DNA from 4 places in the Rummeliibacillus sp. JY-2-4R genome. Region 2 is predicted to be linked to each of the others. Evidence: riboswitches for the same ligand, from Rfam matches in the RefSeq annotation. Region 2 holds a riboswitch; each other region holds the start of a gene.
The links. Region 2 has a riboswitch for thiamine pyrophosphate ahead of ACWV26_RS12410 (ABC transporter ATP-binding protein). Riboswitches for the same ligand answer to the same signal wherever they lie in the genome.
Positions count from the first base shown of each region.

Region 1: another riboswitch for thiamine pyrophosphate. It lies ahead of ACWV26_RS17430 (thiamine phosphate synthase); the one in region 2 lies ahead of ACWV26_RS12410 (ABC transporter ATP-binding protein).
Region 3: another riboswitch for thiamine pyrophosphate. It lies ahead of ACWV26_RS02180 (ABC transporter substrate-binding protein); the one in region 2 lies ahead of ACWV26_RS12410 (ABC transporter ATP-binding protein).
Region 4: another riboswitch for thiamine pyrophosphate. It lies ahead of thiC (phosphomethylpyrimidine synthase ThiC); the one in region 2 lies ahead of ACWV26_RS12410 (ABC transporter ATP-binding protein).

Region 1 is NZ_CM132623.1:3,552,292-3,557,644, reverse strand. Features, by position in the region: gene ACWV26_RS17445 (succinate CoA transferase) at 1-167, opposite strand, end outside; gene ACWV26_RS17440 (HD domain-containing protein) at 206-841, opposite strand; gene ACWV26_RS17435 (LysR family transcriptional regulator) at 959-1,942, opposite strand; TPP riboswitch at 2,094-2,203, shown strand; gene ACWV26_RS17430 (thiamine phosphate synthase) at 2,362-2,970, shown strand; gene thiO (glycine oxidase ThiO) at 2,954-4,066, shown strand; gene thiS (sulfur carrier protein ThiS) at 4,079-4,282, shown strand; gene ACWV26_RS17415 (thiazole synthase) at 4,286-5,053, shown strand; gene ACWV26_RS17410 (ThiF family adenylyltransferase) at 5,050-5,353, shown strand, end outside.
Region 2 is NZ_CM132623.1:2,538,700-2,544,052, forward strand. Features, by position in the region: partial or broken gene ACWV26_RS12390 (acetyl-CoA C-acyltransferase) at 1-187, opposite strand, end outside; gene ACWV26_RS12395 (spore protein Tlp) at 244-474, opposite strand; gene tlp (small acid-soluble spore protein Tlp) at 612-845, opposite strand; gene ACWV26_RS12405 (hypothetical protein) at 1,040-1,222, shown strand; TPP riboswitch at 1,388-1,494, shown strand; TPP riboswitch at 1,562-1,651, shown strand; gene ACWV26_RS12410 (ABC transporter ATP-binding protein) at 1,737-2,483, shown strand; gene ACWV26_RS12415 (ABC transporter permease) at 2,470-3,237, shown strand; gene ACWV26_RS12420 (ABC transporter substrate-binding protein) at 3,296-4,306, shown strand; gene thiW (energy coupling factor transporter S component ThiW) at 4,337-4,831, shown strand; gene ACWV26_RS12430 (Lrp/AsnC family transcriptional regulator) at 4,849-5,337, opposite strand.
Region 3 is NZ_CM132623.1:438,148-443,500, forward strand. Features, by position in the region: gene ACWV26_RS02170 (hypothetical protein) at 364-1,152, shown strand; gene ACWV26_RS02175 (hypothetical protein) at 1,737-2,501, shown strand; TPP riboswitch at 2,571-2,680, shown strand; gene ACWV26_RS02180 (ABC transporter substrate-binding protein) at 2,824-3,828, shown strand; gene ACWV26_RS02185 (thiamine-binding protein) at 3,843-4,133, shown strand; gene ACWV26_RS02190 (ABC transporter permease) at 4,133-4,879, shown strand; gene ACWV26_RS02195 (ABC transporter ATP-binding protein) at 4,881-5,353, shown strand, end outside.
Region 4 is NZ_CM132623.1:473,969-479,321, reverse strand. Features, by position in the region: gene ACWV26_RS02320 (M56 family metallopeptidase) at 1-191, opposite strand, end outside; gene ACWV26_RS02315 (BlaI/MecI/CopY family transcriptional regulator) at 195-608, opposite strand; gene thiC (phosphomethylpyrimidine synthase ThiC) at 908-2,692, opposite strand; TPP riboswitch at 2,845-2,959, opposite strand; gene ACWV26_RS02305 (small acid-soluble spore protein H) at 3,203-3,382, opposite strand; gene rpoN (RNA polymerase factor sigma-54) at 3,805-5,106, opposite strand; gene ACWV26_RS02295 (transporter substrate-binding protein) at 5,213-5,353, opposite strand, start outside.

The DNA.
Region 1 (5,353 bases), 1.0 Mb from region 2:
GCACGTTCTACAAGTGCCATTGGGACAACTTTTGCGTCACCTGCACGTGTAAATCCGCTCATTCCGACTACATCGCCGTCTGAGATCAACGCTGCAGCAACATTTGCGGAAACAATCTTGTCAGCAAGCTCTTTTAAACCTAAACGCCTTTCAACAATCGGGTTCATTTATAAAACCTCCTAAAATACGATTTAATTTATGGTAATTACTCCCATGGTGAATGTAAAATACAGTCACAGAAGTTTTTCGGTTTGTAATCCGGTACAAAATACTTAACGACATCCAATTTAATATTGCCAAAAGTTGTTTCTGGCTTATGTTTAAAACCTTCATAAAACGCTGGAATAATTTCTTGCTTGAAATTATTGCGAGGGAAAGCTTTTACAATTTCCTCTCTTAGTCCAATAGGGAACTGTTCAAAGCCATCTCCCATGACATCTAAGCCAACTCCCGAATAAAGTAGGGCGACTTCAGATTCTTTATGCTCCGCGATTCCAATTGTCGTATGTAATGCGATGGCATCCCACACACGACGAATCGACTCGTCAGGAATTTCATAATGCTGTAAAAAGCTTCTCGCAGCGTTTGCACCGTCTACTTCAAAGCGTAAATCAGGACTGCTGTATTTCTTTGTTAAGCCTAAATCATGGAACAATGCAGCAACATATAACAATTCTAAATCATAATTACGCTTGTCCTCTTTCCCCATGACTGCACCAAATAAAAAGACGCGGTTTGAATGGTTCCACAACAAGTCATCCCCGTACTCTCGTAAGATATCTGCTGCATCAGTCGCTAATCGTGTATCTGGAATTTGAATACCTGCTACTTCTTGAAACACAATTTAAACCCCCTTCGCCAAATGTAGTGTTTCTCATTTTCATGAGTCTACTTTCATTATAAAGGGGGTTTTCTGATTTAACTATTTCATTAATCCTATGATAACGATAGATAAAAACTATAATATAGTGCTTTGCAAAGATGTAATGGCCTCCTTCTCAATTAGAAAACGGAGCTTTTCAATTTCCCGTACTAATAACTCCACATATTTACGTGCTGCATAATTGATAAAACAATTCTTCTTCATGACAAGATTCACTTCTCTCGTCAAAGCCGGCTTTTCAATATGTTGATAATATAAATCCGCAGTATCATTAAATTCAAACAATGTACGTGAGACAACGCTACGACCAACACCATTACGAACAAGCTTCAAGATTGATTCAACACTTGATGTTTCAACTAGGGGGTCTATTGGTTTTCCAACCTCACAGCTCGTTGTATCAAGAAGTCTTCTGCATTGATGAGTATTTGGAAATAAAATAAGTGGACCTTCTAAAACATCTGTAAATGAAATCTTCTGCTCTCCACTTTCTTGATTACTGATCAAGTAAAATTCTTCATCATAAAGCTTTGTCACCTGAAGCATATCCACTTGATGGAAGTAGAACCCAATCCCAAAATCGGCGCCATCTTCTAGAACAGCTTTTTCCACTTGATCGGTACTTTGAATGGACACTTTGATGTTCGGATGGAGTTGGTTAAATCGAATACATAAAGTAGTAACCAAATCTGTCATTTCACCTGGCAAAACAGCAATTTTCACTTCTCCAATTTCTACTTTTCTAAGTGCTTCAATTTGAGAGGACATACTTTGTAAGGAATCTTGTATATTCAATGCTTCTTGCTGTACAATTTCTCCCACTTTCGTAAGTTCGATTTTCTTTCCAACACGGTTAAAAAGCGCATAGCCAACTCCTTGTTCTAGCATTTTAATTTGTTGGCTTAGAGTGGGTTGGGAAATCCCTAACTTTTCAGCAGCTCTTGTAAAATGCAGTTCTTTACTGACCATTAAAAAATATTCCAAATGTCGTAGCTCGATGGGAATCAATCCTTTCCGTTGAAATGTTTGCTTCTTTCTGAAATTCTTCTTTAAAAACATTTTTTGTATTTTATAGTTGTACTAGAGAAGTTTGTTGTTAATACAATGTCAGTCTAGATTATCTTTGACTGAATTAAAGATAAAAAATTAACTTGAAATATTTCCAATATTATAATATATTATCATTGGTTGATAATAATTGAATATTTCAAATTTTCACTAGGGGATCCCTTGATAAGGGCTGAGAATAAAGTAGTTACTTTTAAACCCTCATAACCTGACCTGGTTCGTACCTGCGTAGGGAAGTAGCGAATGTTTGTGCAATATTTTTATTTGGACAAATCTCAAACAATCATACCACTTTCCTGTCTAGGAGAGTGGTTTTTTATTTGAATAAAATGACGCCGGTCTTGTTTATACATAGTGAAGTTTGGAGGAAGGTGATAGAACAGTTTTTATGTGTGGAAGGAGGGAAGAATATGAGGTTAATGGCTGTAACGGACAATGTATCTTCCGTTCGTGCACTTGCATCTACGATTATTGAAATCAAAAACAAGGTTGATTTTATTCAAATTCGTGAGAAAACAAAATCACCTCAAGACATCATGACACTTCTTGAATATTTAGAAGAGGGTGGTGTTGAAAAAGAAAAAATCATCCTCAATGATCGGTTGGATATTGCTTTGTTGATGAATATTCCAACTGTTCATTTGCCTGAAAAAGGGCTGCCTGTGAGAAGGGTCAAGCAATTCTTTCCGCATATAAGAGTTGGAAAATCTGTTCATTCGTTTGAAGGTGCTGAGAAAGCTGAACTAGATGGAGCAGATTATGTGGTATATGGGCATTGCTTTGAAACGAATAGTAAAAAAGGCAGGGCTCCGAACGGCATTGATCCCATCATTCAAATGAAAAGAAACTTAAGCATACCGGTTTTTGCTATCGGTGGCATTACATGTGAGAACGTACATGAGTTGCGAGTAGTAAGAGCAGATGGAGTAGCAGTGTTGTCAGGAATATTTTCTGCTGAGAACCCGCTAGAATCTGCAAACCAATATAAAGAGGCAATAGTATATGAAAAAGAACTTTGAAGTGGTCATTATAGGCGGTGGGATTATCGGATCCTCCATTGCTTATTATTTAGCGAAAGAAAAGATGGATGTGGCATTGTTTGAAGCTGGCAAAATAGGTTCTAAATCCACAAGTGCTGCAGCTGGTATGTTAGGTGCACATTCTGAGTGTGAAGGGGATATGGATGTCTTTTTTCCTTTTGCAAGAAGCAGCCAGCAAGCTTATTCAGGTCTGAAAGAGGAGTTATATGAATCTAGCGGAATAGACTTGCAGTACAGAAGGGGTGGCATTTTAAAGCTTGCTTATACAAATACGGATAAAGATGAGCTCTATAAGATTCTTTCTCAACCAACTGCTAAGTGGCTGGAACCTGCGGATGTCTTAGAAATGGAGCATGCGGTTACGCAGGATATAGTAGGTGCTGCTTATATTGAAGATGATGTGAACGTGCTGCCAATTGGTGTTTGTCATGCCTTTGCTAAAAGTGCGCAGATGTTAGGTGCATCTCTTTTTGAATTTACATCAGTGCTTCAAATTAAAAACAATGATGGTAGTTATTTAATCCAAACAACAGCTGGTGAAATCGAAGCTAAGTATGTCGTTGTTGCAAGCGGCGTTTGGAGCTCCAAATTCTTTGAGCAGCTTGGATTATCTCATCAAGTCACACCGGTAAAAGGGGAATGTCTTTCTGTCATCGATGAGAATTCAGTGTTAAATCATACCCTTTTTCATGATGGCTACTATATCGTACCTAGAAATAACGGAAGGCTTGTGGTTGGAGCGACGATGATTGAAAAAGATTGGAATGAAAGAGTAAGCCTTGCTGGAATCGAATCATTAATTGCGAAAGCAAAGAGAATGCTTCCTGCTGTAGCGGATATGAAAATTGCATCGAATTGGGCAGGATTGCGTCCGCAAACGTTTGACCAAAGGCCATTTATCGGACAACATCCTGAGGAAGAAAGAATATTGTTTGCTACAGGGCATTATCGAAATGGTATCCTGCTGGCTCCTGCAACAGGGCAAATGATTCGTGATTTGATATTGAAAAGAGACATCAAAAAAGAATGGGTGGAGGCATTTAAAATCGCTCGCCGCTCACCACTACCAATATAGTAGGTGATATAAATGTCTATTAGATTAAATGGAAGACTTATTGACCTTCAAGAGGGAATCCAATCTATCCTACAACTACTTTCTCATTACCATTTAGAAGATCGCATTGTAGTTGTAGAGGTCAATAAGGAAATCATCATGAAAGAAAACTATGAAACCGTGAAATTATCAGACGGAGACGTTGTCGAAATTATCCATTTTGTAGGAGGGGGTTAAAGCATGTTAAAAATTGCTGATCGTACATTTCATTCAAGACTTTTATTAGGGACAGGGAAATACCCGTCATTTGAGATTCAAAAAAAGGCTGTTGAGGTTTCACAAGCTGAAATATTAACGTTTGCTGTGAGAAGAATGAATATTTTCTCTGAGGAACAACCTAATTTTCTTGAACAGCTTGATTTATCTAAATATACGCTTCTTCCAAATACTGCTGGTGCCAAAACAGCTGAGGAAGCGGTAAGAATTGCGAAGCTGGCAAAGGCTTCTGGCTTATGTGACATGATTAAAGTAGAAGTGATTGGTGATAATCGTACGCTTCTTCCGGACCCAGTTGAAACATTGAAAGCATCTAAAATGCTACTAGAAGAAGGATTTATTGTATTGCCTTATATTTCCGATGATGTTGTGTTAGCAAAACGACTTGAAGAGCTAGGTGTACATGCCGTTATGCCGGGTGCATCTCCGATTGGTTCAGGAAAGGGAATTGTCAATCCTCTTAACTTGAAATTTATTATTGAACAATCTTCTATTCCTGTGATTGTAGATGCGGGCATTGGGTCTCCAAAAGATGTGGCCTTTGCGATGGAGCTTGGGGCTGATGGAGTATTACTAAATACGGCTGTTTCAGGTGCAAAAGACCCTGTCAAAATGGCACTTGCCATGAACTTAGCGGTAGAATCAGGAAGATTAGGATTTGAAGCAGGCCGAATCGACGAAAAAGAATATGCAGTAGCGAGCAGTCCAACAACTGGGATGGTGACATCTTGACCAACAGGTATGCAAGACAAGAATTATTTTTAGGAAGTACTGCACAAGAAAAAATCCAAAATGCTAGTGTCATCATAATAGGAGCTGGAGCACTGGGATCTGCCAGTGCAGAGATGTTGGCAAGGGCAGGGGTAGGAAGTCTTACAATAGTTGACCGGGATTATGTAGAGTGGAGCAATCTACAAAGGCAACAATTATATACGGAAGCTGACGTGAGAAATCAACTGCCAAAGGCGATTGCTGCAAAGACAAGACTCGAACAAATTAATAGCGAGATTACCATTGATAGTTTTGTATTGG
Region 2 (5,353 bases):
AATTCCTTTTGACAAGCCAAATATTTTGAATCGCAGGAACTGATCCGGTGCACATATATTTTAGCTCTACACCGACAATTCCCCATGATTTCAGGCGAGCAATAGGTTTTAGATTGTTTTCTTTTGTATAATCACCGGAAGTAACAATCATTGCACCTGTCCCATCAACCATACCGCTTGACTTACCAATTCAAAAAGCTGTGAAGAATAATATACTTCCATCACAGCTTCTATTTCTATTCCCTATTTAAAGCTATCTCTCCAAGCCTTTTCTGCGGCCTTATCCGCAATTTCTTTTTCCTTTATTTGAATTTCTCGTTGTCGACGGTAATTCTTTTCTTCTAGATGCTCAAGTTCTTCCTTACCAGCAAATTCCATGCTGATTTCAGCTTCGCTCATATTCTTTCTTGTATTTTCAATCATATTTTGGATTGGTGCTGCACTATTAGATTGTTTATTTTTTGGTTTTTTCATTTTAAGAGTCCTCCTGCGATGTTTTCATTACTGTATTAGTTTGTTAAGGATTGCACACTTTATACAATAAAGAAAAAGTAAAAAGCTGTGGCACAAAATTTTGGATATTCATCCTTTTGCCACAGCCTTTAACTAAATTATTGTTGTCCTCGTTTTCGTGCTTCTGCTTCATCATGCATTTCTGCAATAAATGCATCAAGTGCTTGATTTCTACGTTCATTTTTTTCTTTAATTTTTTGAGCTTCTTCAGGTCCTGCAAATTCCATACTAAATTCCGCTTCTTTTATATTCTTCTTCGTATTTTTAGCCATTTGTTTTAAACGCTCCACATTGTTAGAACGGTCATCTGGGTTTGGTGTATGTTGATTCATTATAAAAAACCTCCAAAAAATGATTTTTTGAATTACTACGTTAGTTTGTTTAATTTTGTTTACATTATTCAATTATCCGTAGTGGAAAATAATAAGAGAAATACAGTACTTTTTCTCCATTTATCTAAGTGCTAATTATTAAAGAATAAATCTTTTACATATTGAGCACATTAATTTCTGGGAGGTGATTAACCATGCCAAAACGTAGTGGATATAATCAAAAAAACAAAACACATAAAAGCAATGATTTTGCAAACCAAAATAATACGAACAACCAAAACCAAAATTCAAATGAAGAATTTGGTGCTGAATTCGAGGCTAACAACCAAAATAATTCAAGCTACAAGAATCTAGAGTCACATAATAAAAATAAATGACTTGTTGATTGCTAAGCCTTAATACATTATGTATTAGGGCTTTATTTTTGTTCCGTAGAGATGTTGAAATCTCTTCCAACAACAATCTATTAAGGTAACAAACTTTCAGATATAAAAACCCTTGCATAAAATAAATTACATGATAAGCTATTAATGGAAACTAAATAGCACCACTAGGGGTGTCCCGATGAGGACTGAGACTGAACAATCGTTCTAAACCCTTTGAACCTGATCTAGTTTATACTAGCGGAGGGAAGTGAGACATGTTTAATGAATTTATTATACATACCCCACTGACTTTGTTAGTGGGGATTTTTTTATTTTCAAAATTGAATAACAACAACCTACTAGGGGCGCCATTAGGCTGAGATTGTACCCTTTGAACCTGAACTAGACAATTCTAGCGTAGGAAAGTAGTTTCACAGATATTGTTATCTGAGTAATTCTTTTGAAACTGCTTTCTTTAATAGAAAGCAGTTTTTTTAAGTCATTAAAAAAAGAAAGGAGTAACAAAATGACACTTATTCTCAAAGATGTCTCCTACAGTTTCACAAACGAACAAAAACAAAAAAACAAAGTAATCTCAAATCTAAATCTGGAAGTACAAAACGGTGAATTTGTCTCGATCATCGGTAAAAGTGGAACTGGAAAAAGTACAATCTTACGACTTATCGCAGGCCTCCTAGTTCCTTCTGAAGGACAAATTCAAATTGATCAAAAGTACATAACACTTGGCGATGTCGGTTATATGCCACAGAAGGATCTACTACTCCCTTGGCGTACAATCCTAGATAACATCCTAATCGCGTCCGAAATTCAAAAAGACCTGAACATTTCAAAAGATGAAGCGAGAACTTGGTTAAAACGAGTTGGATTATCAGAATACGAAAATGCTCTACCAAAACAACTATCCGGTGGAATGAAACAACGAGCATCATTTCTAAGAGCATTATTAACTGGAAAAAATATCCTATTATTAGATGAACCATTTGGTGCACTAGATAGTATAACGAAAAAAGAAATGCAAACATGGCTTTTATCGATTTGGCAAGATTTAAAGAAAACAATATGTTTTATTACGCATGATTTGGAAGAAGCGATTTATTTAAGCGATCGCATCATACTCCTTCATCCTAATTTTCAAATAGAAGAGATTTCTGTTGATTTGCCGAGACCTCGCGCTGCGAAAATGTTACATTCTCAAAAAATAATTGAATTACGACAAGAATTGGAGTTAAAGATTGCCAATGAAACAGATTAAGAACTTTCTACAAACCTATAGTTTATTTATCATTGTTTCTATTATTCTACTAGCGATTGTTGAATTGCTTGTACGTTTGACAATCGTCCCAAGCTTTATCATTCCTGCACCAACTGGGGTACTAAGAATGATAATAGACAATTGGCAACCGCTAATTTTTGAACATTTAAGTGCTACTATGCTGGAGTTTATCATTGGGTTTTTAATAGCCGTTATAGGTGGTGTAATACTTGCAGTTAGCATGTTCTTTTCAAAAACTATTGAAAAAATTGTATATCCTGCGGTTGTCATCTCGCAAATGATTCCGATTATTGCCATTTCCCCTATTTTTGTTTTGTGGTTTGGGTATTCCATCTGGAGTAAAGTTGCTGTCACAGTCCTTATTTGTTTCTTCCCAATTGTCGTAGGTACTTATGATGGACTGAAGTCATGTAATCAGGAGTATATCGAGTTATTACGTTCAATGGGGGCTACTCGTTTTCAAGTTTTTCAAAAGCTACATATTCCAATGGCACTACCTTCTTTTTTTTCTGGATTTAAGATGGCCATTGTTTTTGCACTTGTTGGGGCAACCATTGGAGAATGGCTAGGAGCAAGTCAAGGCTTAGGATATTATAGCCGAAGAATGTCTGGAAATTTAAACTCGGAAGGGGTCTTTGCTGCGATCACACTCTTAACTATCGTAGGCATTTTACTATTTGCACTAGCCACTTGGTTTGAAAAAAGAATCACCAATAAAGTGAACCTTCACTAATGTAAGATTTTCTTCATCCCGTGAAATACAAATCTAATAGAAATAGGAGCATTCCAAAATGAAAAAATGGATTACATATTCTTTATTACTATCACTACTCGTCCTCATGGCAGGATGTAGTGGAAAAACTCAATCAAAATCGACTGATGAAAATGGGAAAAAATTAGACAATATCAGCATCATGCTCGACTGGTACCCAAATGCTGTACATTCTGCCATCTATGCAGCACAAGAAAAAGGCTATTTTAAGGACCAAGGCCTAAATGTCAAAATCGAAATGCCCGCTGATACCAATGATCCTATTAAACTTGCTGCAACTGGGAAAGTCGATTTAGCTATTAGTTATCAAAATCAAACAATTTTATCAAAATCAGAAGGAATTCCAGTCGTTTCTGTGGCTGTTTTAGTTAGACATTCACTAGACCAACTCATGATGAAAAAATCAGCAGGAATCAAATCACCTAAGGATTTAGAAGGGAAAAACGTTGGTTATTCATCAAGCGAATTAAGCGAAGCTACTGTCAAAACAATGGTTGAAGCAGACGGTGGGGATTTTAGCAAAGTCAAAATGACTGATGTCGGTTGGGATTTAATTTCATCAGTTGCGACAGACCATGTAGATGCGATTACAGGTGGCTATATTAACCATGAATATGTTCTTTTAAATAAAGAAGGTTATGATATGATGACCATCAAAAACAGTGACTATGGCGTACCTGATAATTATGAACTAATTCTAGTAACAGGTGAAAAAACTTTACATGAAAAGAAAGATGCAATTAAGCGATTCTGGACTGCTGTAACAAAAGGCCAAGAATACGTAAAACAAAATCCAAAAGAAGGATTACAAGTTTTACTAGATCATGAAAATGATAGTTTTCCTTTAGATAAAGAAGTTGAAACAAAAAGTTTACAAATCCTTCTACCTCTCATGGAAGAAAAAGGAGTACCTTTTGGCTATCAAGACCAAGAAGCTTGGAAAAAAGCATCTGATTGGCTTTATCAAAGAGGGGTTATTAAAAAACAAGTTAAACCTAGTGAAGTAATTGATAATATCGTATCAAAATAATTTCAGAGGGGCTTGGTCTAAATGAAAAATATGAATAAAACAAGAAAACTTACCTACACTGCCATTATTGCTGCTATCACAACTATCTCTAGTAGTATGGTATATATTCCATTAGGATTTGTTAAAGTCTTTCCAATCCAACACTTTGCCAATATTTTATCAGCTGTTCTTCTTGGACCTTGGTACGCAGTGTTGCAAGCTTTTATGTCCTCATCTTTACGCATAATGCTGGGGACAGGAACTGTGTTTGCGTATCCTGGTAGTATGATTGGAGCATGTTTGTCTGCGATACTCTATACAAAAACAAAGAGACTAGCGTTTGCAGGTCTAGGTGAAATCTTTGGAACTGGCATCCTAGGCGCTATGGCCACTTATCCGATTGCCATTTTATTTTTAGGCAAAGCATCTACATTATTTGGCCTCGTCCCCGCTTTTGCCATTAGTTCGTTTACTGGTGCCTTAATGGGCTATGGATTATTGAAAGTATTACAAAAAAATAATGCTTTTTCTCATATAGTTAACTAATATTTAAAATCAATCTCCTAAAGATTATGGTTTTCAAGTATAGGTAAAATGGTAGAGTTTTTGACCTCTCTTAAAGCCAAACTAGTTTGGATACGCGTTATGCCAAGCTTGTTGAGTTTTCGGATAAAGCTTTCTAATTCCTTTCTACCTCTATTGACCACCTTTAGGAGATAATCATGTTCTCCTGTTAAACAATGGCATTCTAGAATTTCAGGGATGGATGAAAGCTCCGTCTCCAATATTTCTAACTGCTCAGCTTGATGAATCGTTGTACTAATGAAAATGAAAGTTAATAACTCAAATCCTAGTTTTTCTTGATTTAAGATTGTAACCTGCTGCTGTATGTAGCCTTCTTTTTCTAATCGTTTAATCCGCGCATGAATTGCTGGAGGGGACAAATTTACTTGTTTAGCTATCTCCGCATAACTTATACTCGCATCCTTTTGCAAGCTATTTAAGATTTGAATATCCAACTCATCAAGAATTTTATTTGTTACTGACTCCACTCTTTTTCCTCCCTCT
Region 3 (5,353 bases), 1.9 Mb from region 2:
TACTCATTCGTTAAACTGACTAGGTGCTTTTTGATTTCTAAATTTCCATTCAGAAAACATTCCCCTAAAAAATACATCCCCATATATTAAAAGTGACAAAGAATTAGCACACAATAAAAATAATATGCTCAATACTTTGAAATGTACCCTTATTTATGAAAATTTAATCTAAAATTTTGAATTTAAAAGAGAGCATATTTGCTTGAATCGTTCTAGAGAGGACTTAAATTATTATCAGCGTGGATAAACCAATGAAACCGTGGATTAGTTAGTTGGAACGAAGGATAAAGACTTTAAAGCCAAAGCACGAAAGAGAGGCCTATTTGCCACGACCAAAGGGAACCTTAACGAAAAGGTTGGTGAATGATGAGCGAAAACGTGTATTCAGTTATGCAGTATTTGCCTATAAACGCAAAGCTATTAGTACTACCAAATAAAGGACCTGCAATTTTATTAGCAGATTTAGACGGAGATTGGATCAATGAGCTAATCATTGCTTATCACTATCAAAATGAAAATTACCTAATGATATTGAAATGGTCGCACGGAAATTGGATACCGATTTTAAATAGTAAAGGAGCAGGATATGGCATAACTGATTTACAGGCGGTCCCTCTTACAAGGCCCGGCGTTAACACGTTGATAGTCGGTTGGCGAATTGGGAGCATTTGGTCGAAACTGGATTTATTGCAATGGATGAATCATCAATTTGTCCATCTGCCGACAAATAATATTGTGTACAGTAAGTTAGAAGTGGAAGACATGCCAGGAAAATATGGTCGCGATGGCCAGTTTGAAATGGCAGTCTGGGTACACGATACAGGGGAGGCCTACAAAGTACAGGTTTACCGACTTAACGGTTTAGTGTGGTCGGTTGCAAAAGATGCTTATCCATATTATTTCAAAAAAGTAGCAGCTTTTTATAAAAAGCAATTACAAAAAGATGATTACTCGTTTTACTGGTACTACTTAGCAGATGCTCAAATGAAGGCCGGTGAACTAGACCAAGCACTTCAATCCATCAATAGGGCCTTAACATTTCCAGACCCCTATCCATCTAAAGAAAAAATGTTGGAATTGAAAAATGAAATAATTCAACGTCTCTACTCAAACCTATCATCCGCGGCACAAAAGAGAAGTCAACATAGATAATTACTGCCACCGCCAAGCGAGCAATCAGGGGGTTAATTAAGTATTCAGCAAGAGATCGTTCGTTAGTGGTGACTTAAAGTGTTTGGAACGTGACTGTAATTGAGAAAATAGCGAATAGACGGGTCGAATGAGCGAATTGGCCGGCGGAAAGGGCGAATAGAAACGCCAAAAGAGCGAATTGGATGGTGAAAAGAGCGAATTGGCAATGAAAATGAGTAATCAGTGGTTTAATTAAGTGTTCAGCGGAGATCGTTCGTTAGTGGTGACTTAAAGTGTTTAGAACGTAACTGTAATTTAGAAAATAGCGAATAGACGGGTCAAATGAGCGAATGGGAACTAGGAAAGGGCGAATAGAAACGCCAAAAGAGCGAATTGGATGGTGAAAAGAGCGAATTGGCAATGAAAATGAGTAAATAGGATGCCCACCAAATAGAGAATAGCAGTACTAAGAGAATATGGCTGATCCAATGAACGAATAGCCCGACCAAAATAGGCAAGAAACCAGCTCTAATCGCAAGTGAAATCACCCACTCCCAAGCATCTTCTCCTTTTGCGCATACATTAGATAAAAGGGGTGGATGAGAATGAGCGAAAGCGAAGATTGGTTGAGAGACACCTTGCCACCGTCAGCAACAGTTCTGGAATTGCGAAATGCCAATAGACCGGCGATTTTATTGGCAGATATAGATGGAGATCGAGTAAAGGAATTAATAGTTGCTTATCAATATCGAGGAGAAAATTTCCTTCTACTATTTAAGAAATACTACAATCAATGGTATCCAATTGTAGAGATTAAAGGGAAGGGATACGCGATAACAGATCTAATGGTTGTTCCACTTACGAACCGCGGAGTCAATACATTGGTTGTTGGCTGGCAAGTAGGAGAAATGCGATCACAGTTGTTTTTACTGCAATGGTATACCCATGGATTTAAGAATCTACTAACAGATAGTGTGGAATATAGTAAGTTATATGCGGAAGATATTTATGGTAGATACGGGAAGGACGGTCAATATGAATTGGCTGTTTGGATTCATGATATAGGGGAAGCCTTTAATATTAATGTGTATCGTTATCATAATGTGAGAGGACTTATGAAAGCGAATGATTTTTATCCAAGTTATTTCAAGCGAATTGCGACGAATTACAAGCAATTATTACAGACAGACAACTTTCCTTACTACTGGTACTATTTAGCGGACGCGCAGTTTAAGGCAAAAGAGTTCGATGAAGCACTCATTTCGATAGAAAATGCCTTAACGTTTTCAGATCCATATCCATCAAAAGAAAAAATGATGGAATTGAAGAATGAAATCATAAGTAAGCAAACGCAAATGGGGTCCTCATGAAAAAAGCCCTATCAATTTTCTTCCCATTTTTCGACTGTTTGGTATAATAGATTTAAGAGTTCAAGTGAATGAAGAATGTGGGGGAGCTGGTAATGCCAGCTGAGAATGTATCCAATAGGTACTGACCCTTAGAACCTGATCTGGCTAACACCAGCGGAGGGAACATCACCTAAAAATCAAAGTAAATGTAAAACAACGACTTTTAGAATGAATGTTAACGTCCGGAATGGTTCCGGGCGTTTTCTTTTTTCTTTATATGACTCGGGAAAACGGTTCTATGACAATTCATAGAACGTGTCAAAAAATAATGGGGGCAAGAATGATGAAAAAGTTATATGCATTTCTATTAGTTGCCATACTTGTACTGGCAGGCTGTTCATCGAAGAGTTCTAATAGTACAAAAGAAAAAGCAACTGATTCTAAGAAAGAACTAAAGAAAGTAACAGTCGTTTTAGACTGGACACCAAATACTAACCACACGGGTTTATATGTGGCAAAAGAAGAAGGATACTTTAAAAAACAAGGATTAGACGTTGATATAATTCAACCTGGTGATACAGGAGCAGATCAATTAATCGCAACAGGTAAGGCTGATTTTGGTGTTAGTTACCAAGAAGGCATTACACAAGCTCGCGTACAAGGGGTTCCGCTCGTATCAATTGCGGCCGTAATCCAACACAATACCTCTGGCTTCGCTTCACCTGTTGCCAAAAATATTAAATCACCTAAAGACTTTGAAGGTAAAACATATGGCGGATGGGGTTCACCTGTTGAAAAAGCCGTCATCGATTCATTGATGAAAAAGGAAAATGCAGATGTCAAAAAAGTTGATATTATCAATGCTGGCGACGCAGATTTCTTCACAATGGTTAAAAAAGATGTAGACTTTGCTTGGATTTATTATGGATGGACAGGCATTGAAGCAGAACTTCGTGGCGAAAAATTAAACATGATTTATTTAACAGACTATAGTAAAAAATTGGATTACTACACACCGGTTTTAGCAACAAATGAAAAAATGATTCAAAACGCCCCAGATACAGTAAAAGCATTTGTCAAAGCAGCTTCACAAGGATACGAATATGCGATTAAAAATCCAGACAAAGCAGCTGATATCTTAGTGAAAGCAGCACCAGATTTAAATCCGAAACTTGTGAAGAAAAGTCAAGAATGGCTTGCTGACAAATATCAAGACGATGCAAAACAATGGGGCGAGCAAAAACTTGAAGTATGGGAAAACTACGCAAATTGGATGAGTGACAGAGGTTTATTAGAAGGTAAATTCGATGCCAAAAAAGCATTCACCAATGAATTTTTACCAAAATAATGGAGGAATTTAAAATGGCCAATTCTTTAATTAGTGTTCAAATCATACCAAAAACTAAAAAGTACGAAGACGTCATTCCTTTTGTTGATGCAGCAATCAAAATCATCGATGAATCCGGCGTAAAATACGAAGTACACCCTCTAGAAACAACAATGGAAGGTGAAATGACCGAAATAATGAGCATCATCACGAAGATGAATGAAAAAATGATTGAATTGGGATGTGTCAACGTTATTACACAAGTAAAAATCCTGTACCAACCATCTGGCATAACAATGGATACACTTACGGAGAAATATCGCTAATGAAATGGCTACGGAACAATGGAGGGGCAATTTTTCTGCTCCTCTTTCTTTTAGCTTTATGGGAAATCATCGTAAGAATAACAGACACACCCGCATGGTTATTGCCGGCACCATCTAAAATTTTTGCAGAAGGCTTCAACGTGATTCCAACTTTTTCAGTAGATATTCTCGCAACGACAAAACTATCCATACTTGGCCTTGTCATTGGGAGTGTAGTTGGATTCGCAATTGCTGTAATTCTACATATTTTACCGATAGTCCAAAAGATGACGTACCCATTGCTCATACTATCGCAAAACATTCCAATTATTGTACTCGCACCATTGCTCATTATTTGGTTTGGTTTTGGTATGATGCCAAAACTTATTGTCATAGGACTTGTTTGTTTCTTCCCAATTGTTGTTGCAGCACTTGATGGCTTTAAAAACACGGCACCTGAGCTTAAATATTATATGCAAATGGCGGGTGCATCCAAGACGCAACTGTTTTGGAAACTGGAATTGCCTAATGCATTACCATCATTATTCTCAGGGTTGAAAATTTCAGCGACCTACAGTGTGATGGGAGCGGTCATTGCAGAATGGCTAGGGGCAAAACAAGGAATTGGCGTGTATATGACGTTATCGCAAGCATCATTTCGTACAGATCGCGTATTTGTCGCTATCTTCACAATCATGCTTTTAAGCGTACTTTTATTTGGCCTCATTCGCCTAATGGAAAAGATGTTCATAAAAGGCAGGGAATAAAATGTTATTAAATATGGAACATGTAAAGAAGCGCTTTGCTGATACAGAAGTCTTGCAGGACATCGAACTCCATGTAAAAGAGGGAGAATTCGTTGCGCTGCTTGGCCCTTCAGGAAGCGGGAAAAGTACGATTTTCAACCTGATTGGCGGCATTATAGAGCCTGATGAAGGAACGATTACCTTAAATAATCGAAAAATTCACGGCAAGCGTGGGCTAATCGGCTACATGCCACAACAATCATCCCTTTTCCCATGGAGAACGGTGCTTGAAAATGTAGTGCTTGTACAAGAACTTTCAGGAAAGGCAAATAAAGAAGAAGCAAGAGATTGGCTAGCAAAAGTTGGCCTGCAGGAATTTGAAAATGCTTATCCAAACGAGCTTTCAGGTGGCATGAAACAACGTGTTGCCTTTATCCGAGCAATGTTAAGCAAACAAAATCTTCTATGCCTTGATGAACCTTTCTCAAGCCTAGA
Region 4 (5,353 bases), 2.0 Mb from region 2:
AGTGCATCGAGTGCATATTCAAGCGATGACATGCCTATTGCTTTTAGCGTGCTGTGGCATACTTCAACAAGGTTGAATTTCATCTGCCAACCAGCAAAATAAGCTGCTACGTATAAAGCCATTTGAACAAAAATAGTTCCCGAAATTAAAAGCGACACGAATAACATAAAAGTAGATTGTCGTTTTTCCATAGGCTAGCGATCCTTTTTCAATTCTTTAATCTTCATCTCAAGTTTCGCAACAAGCTCATCATCCACATCTTCCAATGCATCAAGCATATGACTTACCACGACATTGCCGAACTCGTCCATGAGCTCGTTAGTCATTTCCTTGGACTGCGTATCCAAAAACTCGCATCTCGTCTGAACAGGCTTGTACATCGAGGATCTTCCTTCTGTTCTTTTTTGAAGAATCCCCTTCTCCACTAGTCGATTCATGACTGTCATCACCGTGTTGAAGTTCGTTGCCTTTTCTTTCTCAAGCGCGTGTTGGACATCCTTGATGGTCATCTCACAGTTGCTCCACAAAACGTCCATAATCTTCGCTTCCAGTGGACCAAAAAATCGATTCAATCCACTTTCATGCATTTTGAACTTACGAATATTCATGATTTGGACACCTCACTTCGTTACATTACCCATTGTAGTGTTAGATGGAGGGAGAGTCAATAGAATGGTAGTTTGAAATTGAGGAGATTTTTTGAGGTGGGGTTTTATTCATGTTTGAGAGCTGAGATTTCACGGTTTCTGGGCGATTATTTACATGAGATAAGCTAGTATACACGATATTAAGTGTCTGAAATCCTCACAGCTAATAGTTAAAAATAGAAAGTTAAACAACCTTGCCTCAACTAAGTAATTAGGGCAAGGTTGTTTGTGGCATTTCTTTGCTTTATTTCATATGAAAATTATTGATATATCTTACCACCAGATTGCTTAAATTGTTCAGCTTTTTCCTTCATACCTAATTCAATAGCTTCCTTCGTATCTAGTTCTTTTTCCTTTGCAAAATTACGAATATCTTGAGAGATTCTCATACTGCAAAATTTAGGTCCACACATAGAACAGAAATGTGCTGTTTTTGCACCTTCAGCAGGTAATGTTTCATCATGATATTCGATTGCACGTTCAGGGTCTAAAGATAAATTAAACTGATCTCTCCAACGGAATTCAAAACGAGCTTTTGATAAGGCATCATCTCTTTTTTGTGCTCCTGGATGTCCTTTTGCCAAATCAGCAGCATGTGCAGCAATTTTATATGTGACAACCCCTACACGAACATCATCTCTATTCGGTAAACCTAAATGTTCTTTTGGCGTTACATAACAAAGCATCGCTGTTCCATACCAACCAATCATTGCAGCTCCAATCGCAGATGTAATGTGATCATAACCAGGAGCGATATCCGTCGTAAGAGGTCCAAGTGTGTAGAATGGTGCTTCCTGACACACTTCCAATTGTTTATCCATATTTTCTTTAATAAGGTGCATCGGCACGTGCCCGGGCCCTTCAATCATCACCTGTACATCATGCTTCCAAGCAATTTTTGTTAGCTCTCCAAGAGTCTCTAATTCTGCAAACTGTGCTTCATCATTCGCATCTGCAATAGACCCAGGACGTAAACCATCCCCTAAAGAGAATGCAACATCATAGGATTTCATGATTTCACAGATTTCTTCAAAGTGTGTGTATAAAAAACTTTCTTTGTGATGGTATAGACACCATTGTGCCATGATAGACCCACCGCGAGATACAATACCTGTTACACGTTTAGCTGTTAGCGGGACATATCGCAAAAGAACACCAGCATGAATGGTGAAGTAATCAACACCTTGCTCTGCTTGTTCAATTAAGGTATCACGGTAAACCTCCCAGGTAAGATCTTCAGCAACACCATTTACTTTTTCGAGTGCCTGATAAATTGGGACAGTGCCAACAGGAACCGATGAATTACGGATAATCCACTCCCGTGTAGTGTGGATGTTTTTGCCGGTTGATAAATCCATAATATTATCAGCCCCCCAGCGTGTTGCCCAGGTCATTTTTTCAACCTCTTCTTCGATAGAAGATGAAACAGCAGAATTGCCAATATTCGCATTAATTTTCACATGAAAGTTTCGACCTATTATCATTGGTTCCGATTCTGGGTGGTTGATATTAGAAGGAATAATTGCTCGACCTTTTGCAACTTCATCCCTTACGAATTCAGGTTTCATATTTTCCCTAATTGCGATAAATTCCATTTCAGGCGTGATAATTCCTTTTCTTGCATAATGAAGTTGTGTAACATTTTTCCCTTTTTTAGCACGTAACGGTTTCCGCTTTAATCCTGGAAATACGTTATGAGTCGTGCGAGGATCGTTTTCATCTTTATAACCATTATCTTCTGGCTTGATTACACGACCATCATATTCCTCAACATCTCCTCGTTCTTGAATCCATGAACTTCGAATGGCAGGAAGACCTTTAGTAATGTCGACAGAATAATCAGGGTCTGTATAAGGTCCGCTAGTATCATACACACGTACTGGAGAATTTTCCTCTTCTCCAAACGCTCCGGTTGTCGGGCTTAACTCAATTTCACGCATTGGAACTTTAATGTCAGGTCTAGAGCCTGTTACATATACTTTTTTGCTCCCTGGAAAATTAGACATGATGGAAATACTTTGTTTGCTAGATGAAGAAGTTGACATTGACATAGTTAATCTCTCCTTTTTCGAATAGAAGGACGAGATATAGAACAAAACAAGTGGAGAGCTTATACAAGCTTATGAAGTATATAAAAAAGCCGGTGTCCAATAAATGGCTGGACCCGGCTAATATGTATACAGAAGTAGTATAACTAAAATGATGCTTCTAACTTCCCCACGCTGGTATGAACCAGATCAGGTCCCAAGAGTCAAGAAACTTCAACGTGTTTCTTTCTCAGCCCAACTTATTGGACTCCCCTAGTTATTTCTATTCAATTTTGGTTTTATTATACATTATACTTTATTGAATTAAAAGATAAATTTGAAAATAAGCGAAGTGGATGAGGCTGGGGAAAGATAAACATTAGAGTAACTTCTTCAAATTTTGTCGCCTTTCTTAAGATAAAGAAAGCGTCATTTTATTGTAAAGAAGAAGGAGAATCCAACTAAAGTTAATCAAACGTAAAACCTCCACTCAGAAGGTGGAGGTTTATTGTGGGAATTACGGATAAATTATTGTTCACTTAAGCTTGTTACAGATACGCTTTTTTTATTATTTGGATCATCTAGGAAATGGATTGTAGCTGTTCCATTATGTCGATCCACATGCTCAATGTAAATACCCTCTCCATTAAAGGTTACATTCGCCATAATTGGCGAAGAAGAAATTTCTTGTGCTCGTTGTGCGTCCATTGTAGCCACCTCCTTTTGACTTTAATAGTTATACTATTTGTTTCAAATAACTTAGATATACATGTTGTAATTGTCTACTTCCATGTGTAAGCTGATTTTCTCCATAACTATTAAACAATAGATTTTAATAAGAAAAAGATGCTTTAGTAAATAAATTAATGGCTGCTTTGAAAGGGTTGATCATTCGCCCACTATTACCTTTAGAACCTTTAATATCCGTTGCAGTCTATTCGGACCGAGATAATTAACTTCATAGAAATCTTTTAGTCAATTGAAGCGTGTTTTTGATAGTGCTCCATTACTTATTAGCATTGTAGATGGATTATTACCGATACTTAAAGTGATTATAATCAGAGCACCGATAAGAAATATAAGTAACTATACCAACGAGTAGCAAATTGAATAAAGTAAATGGATATCCCTTAAGTTAAAAAACGTTCTTTAGCTGTTTTTATTCCCATTTTTTGACGGTATTTGGCAACCGTACGGCGAGCTATCTCTATATTTTCCTGTCTAAGGATATTTGAAAGAGTTTGATCAGAGTAAGGATGAGTTCTATCCTCCATCGCAATAAGTTCTTTAATACGATTCTTTATCAATTGAATACTTTGGTCGAATCCTGTAGAATTTTTTAAACCTCTCATAAATAAATCTTTCATTTGGAATAAACCATGAGGAGTATCAATATATTTACCACGTATCGTTCGATAAACAGTAGATTCATGAAGTCCTACAACTTTTGAAATATCGGCCAACTTCAACGAACCCAGTGCTTTGATACCGTGTTCTAAAAATGTAGGCTGTGCTTCTAAAATTGCTAAACTTACTCGATATAGAGTAGCCGAACGCTTGTCTATACCGGTCTTTAACAAGAGTGCCTCGTTTCTCTTCATTTTGGATTCATCATCTAAATAATTCTCTTCCATCATTTCATCAATAATTAAACCGGAAGTAATAGAATCATTGACGGTTAATATAACTTCTCCATTGTAAAAACGAGCAGTTAAATCCGGCACAATATAATGACTTTCTTCATTAGAAAAATTATCTACTGGATATGGGTTTAACGATTTAATAAAGTCAATTGCATCACGAATTTCATCTGTACTACAATTATAAATTGTACAAAGTGCTTTCAAGTCTCCTGCTGCTACTTGCTCTAAATGGTGAATAACAATTGACTCGGTGTAAGGTGGAATACAGGAATAAGAGCGTAATTGTAATTGCAGACATTCAGATACGGACCGTGCACCGATGCCAGCCGGTTCAAAGCTTTGTAGTACCTTTAACACACTCGTAGCCTCATCAGATGTCAATTCAAATCTCGCCTGCATTTCCTCTAAAGAACATTTTAAGTAGCCACGATCAGTCAAGTTTTGTATTAAATAAAGCAAGCCTTGACGTTTCTTCCCTTTACATTCTTTTTCTAATAAAAGTTGGTCGCGTAAATACTCCTCCATGCCACCGCTAGAGGTAGCAATTGTATAAAAAGTATCTTTTGATGAACTTCCCCAAAATTTACGAGTGATAGTTTTATCTTCTTTCATTAAACGATATAATAATTTATTTTCATGTGATAGAAATGGATTTTCCTCTAGCATCTCCTCTACCAATTGTAGAACTTCCTGAGAGTTCATACCTAAAATAGCCAGTGATTGCTTTATTGTTGGTGTTAACGATAATTTTTGTGTTAATGCTAAATTCTGAGTTAAATGATAATTCATACGCACTTATCTCCTCTCGAACAGCATAATAAAGAACCTGCTTCACCATTTATGTAATATTACGAGTCGATTGATTTCCTACTATGCCTCTTACAAAGTTACACTATTAAAGATTTATCTCTAATTGATGTAATGCTATTTTTCTATATAAAGTACTTCGAGAAATACCTAATAACTTTGCAGCTTGGGTTAACGTACTAGATGCATTCAAAGCTTTTTGAATCGTTTCACGCTCTATTCTTTCTAG